Linked DNA regions of Variovorax paradoxus B4. The protein of the gene in region 2 interacts with the protein of the main gene of each other region in a pairwise test. Links are inferred from orthologs where the notes say so. Each region holds a gene or a part of one and is shown on either strand. Other genes may lie near its edges.

Region 1 (3,215 bases), 1.8 Mb from region 2 along the record:
CGCAGCGCGACCACATGTCGTGGGCCACACCCATCAATTGCGCATACGGCACCAGCACCACGGTGCGCGCCGCGTGCAGCCCGCGCTGCGCGATGGCGCCGGCGATGCGCGCGACGACGCCGTCGGCGGGGTCGCACCACAGGGCCTGGACGGGGTGGCCTTCGTTCATGTTCTATCGAGGGGTTGGAGAGCGGGGAGGCGCGACGCGCAAAGGGCTTTTGCTATCGGTGTCATAGCGTTCCCGCATGGCACCCCACCCCTTGGTTTCTGTCACAATGACCAGCACTTTAGCTGCACCGAAACTCTCTGCGCACAAGGACACATCACATGGCCAGCGACCTGATCAAACACATCTCCGATTCCTCCTTCGAAGCCGACGTGCTCAAGTCCAGCCAGCCGGTGCTGGTCGACTACTGGGCCGAATGGTGCGGCCCCTGCAAGATGATCGCACCCATCCTCGACGAAGTGTCGACCGCCTACGAAGGCAAGCTGCAGATCGCCAAGCTCAACGTCGACGAGAACCGCGACATCCCGGCCAAGTTCGGCATCCGCGGCATCCCCACGCTCATGCTGTTCAAGGACGGCCAGCTGGCCGCCACCAAGGTCGGCGCCATGAGCAAGGCGCAACTCACGGCCTTCATCGACCAGCAGCTCGCCTGAGGCATTTCAACCGGCCAGCGCGCAATGCGTTGGCCGGACGGTTTTTTGCTGTCATAATCTCCCACAGATCACCGGGCCCTTCGAGGTAACCGGTTCGAGTTCCCCGGTTTGTGAGGCAGCTCTCGCCTCACATCAAACCTCCCCCGTTTTTCCGATCGATTGCCCCGCAAGGGGTCATTCCATGCACTTAAACGAACTCAAGGCACTCCACGTGTCTGAAGTCCTCAAGCAGGCTGAAGCGCTTGAGATCGAAAACGTCGGCCGCATGCGCAAGCAGGAGCTGATGTTCGCGATCATCAAGAAGCGCGCCAAGGCCGGCGAACAGGTCTTTGCCGACGGTGTGCTCGAAATCCTGCCTGACGGCTTCGGCTTCCTGCGCAGTCCCGACACCAGCTTCACGGCCAGCACGGACGACATCTACATCTCGCCGAGCCAGGTGCGCCGCTTCAACCTGCACACCGGCGACATGATCGAAGGCGAAGTGCGCACGCCCAAGGACGGCGAGCGCTACTTCGCGCTGACCAAGCTCGACAAGGTCAACGACGGTCCGCCCGAGCAGAACAAGCACAAGGTGATGTTCGAGAACCTGACTCCGCTGTTCCCCAAGGAACAGATGAAGCTGGAACGCGACGGCGTCAAGAGCGACGAGAACATCACGGGCCGGATCATCGACATCATCGCCCCCATCGGCAAGGGCCAGCGCGCCCTGCTGGTGGCGCCGCCCAAGAGCGGCAAGACGGTGATGATGCAGCACATCGCCCACGCAATCAGCGCCAACTACCCCGAAGTGCACATGATGGTGCTGCTGGTGGACGAGCGGCCTGAAGAAGTGACCGAAATGCAGCGCACCGTGAAGGGCGAGGTCATTGCCTCGACCTTCGACGAGCCCGCGGCGCGCCACGTGCACGTGGCCGAAATGGTGATCGAGCGCGCCAAGCGACTGGTCGAGCTCAAGAAGGACGTGGTGATCCTGCTCGACTCGATCACCCGCCTCGCCCGTGCCTACAACAACGTCGTGCCCTCGTCGGGCAAGGTGCTGACTGGCGGCGTCGACTCCAACGCGCTGCAGCGCCCCAAGCGCTTCCTGGGCGCCGCGCGCAACGTGGAAGAAGGCGGTTCGCTGACCATCATCGGCACCGCGCTGATCGACACCGGCAGCCGCATGGACGAAGTGATCTTCGAAGAGTTCAAGGGCACCGGCAACTCCGAAATCCACCTCGACCGCCGCCTGTACGAAAAGCGCGTGTTCCCGTCGATCCAGCTCAACCGCAGCGGCACCCGCCGCGAAGAACTGCTGCTGGCGCCCGAGATCCTGCAGAAGACCCGCATCCTGCGCCAGCTCATGTACAACATGGACGAGATCGAGTCGATGGAGCTCATGCTCAAGAACATGAAGGCGACCAAGACCAATGTCGAGTTCTTCGACATGATGCGTCGCGGCGGCTGAGCACCACGCTCGCCGCAAAAGCGCGTTGGCCCTCGGGTCAACGCGCTTTTTTCATGGGCGTTCGACGATGCGGATCGCCCGGCCTTCGGCGGCGCTCTGCTGGCCGATGTCGAGCAGTTCCATCAGCGCGACGGCCTGCTCGGGAGGCACTGGGTTCGGACCGTTGCCCAGGATCGCATCCCGCACCGCGACGTAGTACTCGAGGTAGTTGCCGGCCCGCGTGGGCCATATCCGGCGCTGCGGCTCGCCGCCGTCGCTGCCGGGCACCACGAGTTCGCCGTCTTGCGGGTCGGCGCCCCACCCTGCAATCGGCGGCCGCTGGCCAGCGCGCAGCGCGTCTTCCTGCGGATCGACACCGTGCTTGATGTAGCTGCCGCGCGTGCCGTGCACGATGTAGCGCGGCGCGGCATGGGCCGCGAGCGTCGTGGCGTGCAGCACCACGCGCAGCGGCGCATGCGGGCCGCTTTCGTAGCGCAGCACGGCGTGAAAATAGTCTTCGACCTGCGCCCCGTCGCGCAAGGCCGCGGTGTCGAGCTGCAGCGTGTCGGGCATTCCGAACAGCTGGACCGCCTGGTCGACCAGATGGGAGCCCAGGTCGACCCAGAGGCCCGCGCCCGGGACCTTCTGTTCGCGCCAGCGGTCGCGCACCTCGGGGCGAAAACGGTCGAAATGCGACTCCAGGTACACCAGCCGGCCGAGTTCTCCACTGGCCAGTACGTCCTTGAGCGTGAGGTAATCGGCGTCGAAACGCCGGTTCTGATAGACGGCCAGCACGCGATTGTTGCGCCGAGCCAACAGTTCGAGTTCCCTGGCTTCGGCCACGTCGAGCGTGAACGGCTTGTCCACCACCACGTGCTTGCCGGCCTCCAGGGCCGCCTTGGCGACCGGATGGTGCTGGGCGTTGGGGGTGGCCACCACCACCAGGTCGATGTCCGACCGGCCTACGAGCGCGGCGGCGTCGGGCACCACCGCCACGCCGGGCCAGTCGGCGTGGACCTTGTGCGGACGGGAACTCGCCACGGCCGCCAGTTCGAGCCCCGGCACGGCCGAAAGCACCGGCGCATGGAAGGTCTGGCCGGCAAAGCCATAGCCGACGAGGCCGGCGCGC
Region 2 (3,360 bases):
CACCCTGCACACCAGCGGTCTTGGATGGCCCACGGCAACCGAAGCTGCCGCGACCCACCACATTCGCCCCACCCTTCCGGGTGAAGCAAATCTCTTTAGCTCGCCGAGATGGTTTGCGTGTCCACGCGGACACCCAGACCCATGGTCGACGACACAGCCACCTTGCGCAGGTACACGCCCTTGCTGGTCGCCGGCTTGGCCTTGACCAGAGCGTCGATCAGCGCAGCGAGGTTGCCTTGCAGCTTGTCGCTGTCGAACGAGCGGCGGCCGATCGTGCCGTGCACGATGCCGGCCTTGTCGACGCGGAACTGAACCTGGCCAGCCTTGGCGTTCTTCACGGCCGTGGCGACGTCCGGAGTCACCGTGCCAACCTTGGGGTTGGGCATCAGGCCGCGCGGGCCGAGGATCTGGCCGAGCGTACCGACGACGCGCATCGCGTCAGGGGCAGCAATCACGACGTCGAAAGGCATGTCGCCAGCCTTGACCATGGCAGCCAGGTCGTCCATGCCGACGATGTCGGCGCCGGCGGCCTTGGCTTCTTCAGCCTTGGCGCCCTGGGCGAACACGGCCACGCGCTTGGTCTTGCCGGTGCCGTTGGGCAGCACGACGGCGCCACGCACGACCTGGTCCGACTTCTTCGCGTCGATGCCGAGCTGCACGGCCACGTCGATCGATTCGTCGAACTTGGCGGTGGCGGCGTCTTTCACGATACCGATCGCGTCAGCCAGCGGGTACAGCTTGTTGCTGTCGACCTTGCCAGCGAGCGCTTTTTGCTTCTTGGTCATCTTGGCCATTTACACGCCCTCCACATTCACGCCCATCGAACGGGCAGAGCCGGCGATGGTGCGAACTGCCGCGTCCAGGTCGGCGGCAGTCAGGTCCTTCATCTTGGTCTTGGCGATCTCTTCGAGCTGTGCGCGCGTGATCTTGCCGACCTTGTCGGTGTGCGGACGGGCCGAGCCCTTGTCCAGCTTGATGGCCTTCTTGATCAAGGTGATCGCCGGCGGCGTCTTGATGATGAAGGTGAAGCTCTTGTCAGCGAACGCGGTGATGACCACCGGCAGCGGCAGACCAGGCTCGACGCTCTGGGTCTGCGCGTTGAACGCCTTGCAGAACTCCATGATGTTCAAACCACGCTGGCCCAGTGCGGGACCGATGGGTGGTGACGGGTTGGCCTTACCAGCTGGGACTTGCAGCTTGATGAAGCCGACGATTTTTTTCGCCATGCTTTGCTCCTTGCGGGTGATATCGCCTTGGCTTTCGCCGCGGCTCCCCGGGGTTGAACGACTCTTCGATCAAGGCCGCGCGCCGAGTCGGACAACGCGCAGCCGGGAATGGTTCCGGTCCGCGGACCGGCGGGGGCTCAGGTCTTCTCGACCTGGCTGAACTCGAGCTCCACGGGCGTTGCGCGGCCGAAGATCATGACCGACACGCTGACCTTGCTCTTCTCGTAGTTGACTTCCTCGACGGTGCCGTTGAAGTCGGTGAACGGGCCTTCCTTGACACGCACGAATTCGCCCACGGTGAACTCGACCTTGTGGCGCGGCTTCTCGGTGCCCTGCTGCATCTGGCTGACGATGCCTTCGACCTCTTTCTGCGAGATCGGGGCCGGACGGTTCTTGGCGCCGCCCACGAAACCCGTCACCTTGTTGGTGTGCTTCACCAGGTGCCAGCTCTCGTCGTCCATGATCATTTCGACCAGCACGTAGCCGGGGAAGAAGCGGCGCTCGGTGGTGCGCTTCTGGCCGTTCTTGATCTCGACCACTTCTTCGGTCGGCACCAGGATGCGGCCGAACTTGTCCTGCATGCCGGCGCGGTTGATGCGCTCGATGATGTTGCGCTCGACGGCCTTTTCCATGCCCGAGTAGGCATGCACCACGTACCAACGCAGATCAGGGTTGGCGGCGGGAGCCAGCACGGAGGTGCTTTCTTCCTCCGGCGTGCCCGGCGTGGTGTCAACTGCGTTCACTGGATCAGCGGTCATTTATTTTCTCCAGCCCAGAATGAGGTCGAAAAACACCCATTCGAGCGTCTTGTCGGTGAGCCAGAGGAAAACGGACATGACTGCCACGAAGGCAAACACGTAAGCCGTCATCTGCATTGCTTCCTTGCGGGTCGGCCAGACGACCTTCTTGACCTCGCGCCACGAATCGCGGCCGAAGGCCCACAACTGGCGGCCATTCTCCGAGCTGCCGAAGGCGCCCACGGCCGCGGCCAGGCCGACCAGCAGCGCAGCCCATTGCACCAGCGAGCCCTGGCGCGCCAGCAGATAGAACGCCACGATGGCGCCCACTGCCAGCACCACCGACGCGGCCAATTTGGCCTTGTCGGCACCCGTGCTCACGGTTTCGATTTGAGAAGTGGCCATGTTTGGCTGATTTCCTGTGGCCTTTCGGCCTTCAATTCAATGCGCCTTCTTGAGACGCCGAAGCCCATCGGGTCACGATGGGCTTTTTTAGCCTCCCATCGGGTCAACGACGGGCTTCTTTCGGAGGCGCCACCTAGGTGGCAGGGGCAGTAGGAATCGAACCTACAACCTTCGGTTTTGGAGACCGACGCTCTGCCAATTGAGCTATACCCCTCCGGTACTCTTTGCTCGACTTAGATGTCGAGGATCTTTGCCACGACGCCCGAACCCACGGTGCGGCCGCCTTCGCGGATGGCGAAGCGCAGGCCTTCTTCCATCGCGATCGGGTTGATCAGCTTCACGGTGATGCTGACGTTGTCGCCGGGCATGACCATTTCCTTGTCCTTGGGCAGCTCGATCGCGCCGGTCACGTCCGTCGTGCGGAAGTAGAACTGCGGACGGTAGTTGTTGAAGAACGGCGTGTGACGCCCGCCTTCGTCCTTGGACAGCACGTACACCTCGGCGGTGAAGTGCGTGTGCGGCTTGATCGAGCCGGGCTTGCACAGCACCTGGCCGCGCTCGACTTCTTCGCGCTTGGTGCCGCGCAGCAGCACGCCGACGTTGTCGCCAGCCTGGCCCTGGTCCAGCAGCTTGCGGAACATTTCCACGCCGGTGCAGGTGGTCTTGACGGTCGGACGGATACCGACGATCTCGATTTCCTCGCCAACCTTGATCACGCCACGCTCGACAGCACCGGTCACCACGGTGCCGCGGCCGGAGATCGAGAACACGTCTTCCACGGGCATCAGGAAGGTGCCGTCCACGGCGCGCTCGGGCGTCGGGATGTAGGTGTCCAGGGCGTCGGCCAGCTTCATGATGGCCTGCTCGCCCAGCGGGCCCTTGTCGCCTTCGAGGGCGAGCTTGGCCGAGCCGTGGATGATGGGGGTGTCGTCGCCCGGGAACTCGTACTTGTCGAGCAGTTCGCGCACCTCCATTTCGACGAGCTCGAGCAG

What was found. Proteins that work in one complex are often made in the same cells at the same time.
Region 1: the proteins of nusG (region 2) and rho interact in binary tests that used the Escherichia coli proteins (3 or more experiments, as listed by UniProt). The link is inferred for Variovorax paradoxus B4 from one-to-one orthologs.

Annotation. Positions count from the first base shown.
Region 1 is NC_022247.1:2,616,182-2,619,396, reverse strand. The notes cover bases 1-2,974. They hold rho (transcription termination factor Rho), read left to right. Parts: upstream 1-841; coding sequence 842-2,107; downstream 2,108-2,974. Other genes in these bases: VAPA_RS12110 (oxidoreductase), read right to left, coding at 2,159-2,974; trxA (thioredoxin TrxA), read left to right, coding at 328-660; VAPA_RS12125 (PD-(D/E)XK nuclease family protein), read right to left, coding at 1-169. In the rest of the region: more of VAPA_RS12110, read right to left, coding at 2,975-3,215. UniProt on the Escherichia coli protein: Facilitates transcription termination by a mechanism that involves Rho binding to the nascent RNA, activation of Rho's RNA-dependent ATPase activity, and release of the mRNA from the DNA template.
Region 2 is NC_022247.1:799,940-803,299, reverse strand. The notes cover bases 175-3,120. They hold nusG (transcription termination/antitermination protein NusG), read right to left. Parts: upstream 1,985-3,120; coding sequence 1,364-1,984; downstream 175-1,363. Other genes in these bases: tuf (elongation factor Tu), read right to left, coding at 2,602-3,120; secE (preprotein translocase subunit SecE), read right to left, coding at 1,985-2,368; rplK (50S ribosomal protein L11), read right to left, coding at 795-1,226; rplA (50S ribosomal protein L1), read right to left, coding at 175-794. Also shown: more of rplA, read right to left, coding at 96-174; more of tuf, read right to left, coding at 3,121-3,360. UniProt on the Escherichia coli protein: Part of the processive rRNA transcription and antitermination complex (rrnTAC). The complex forms an RNA-chaperone ring around the RNA exit tunnel of RNA polymerase (RNAP).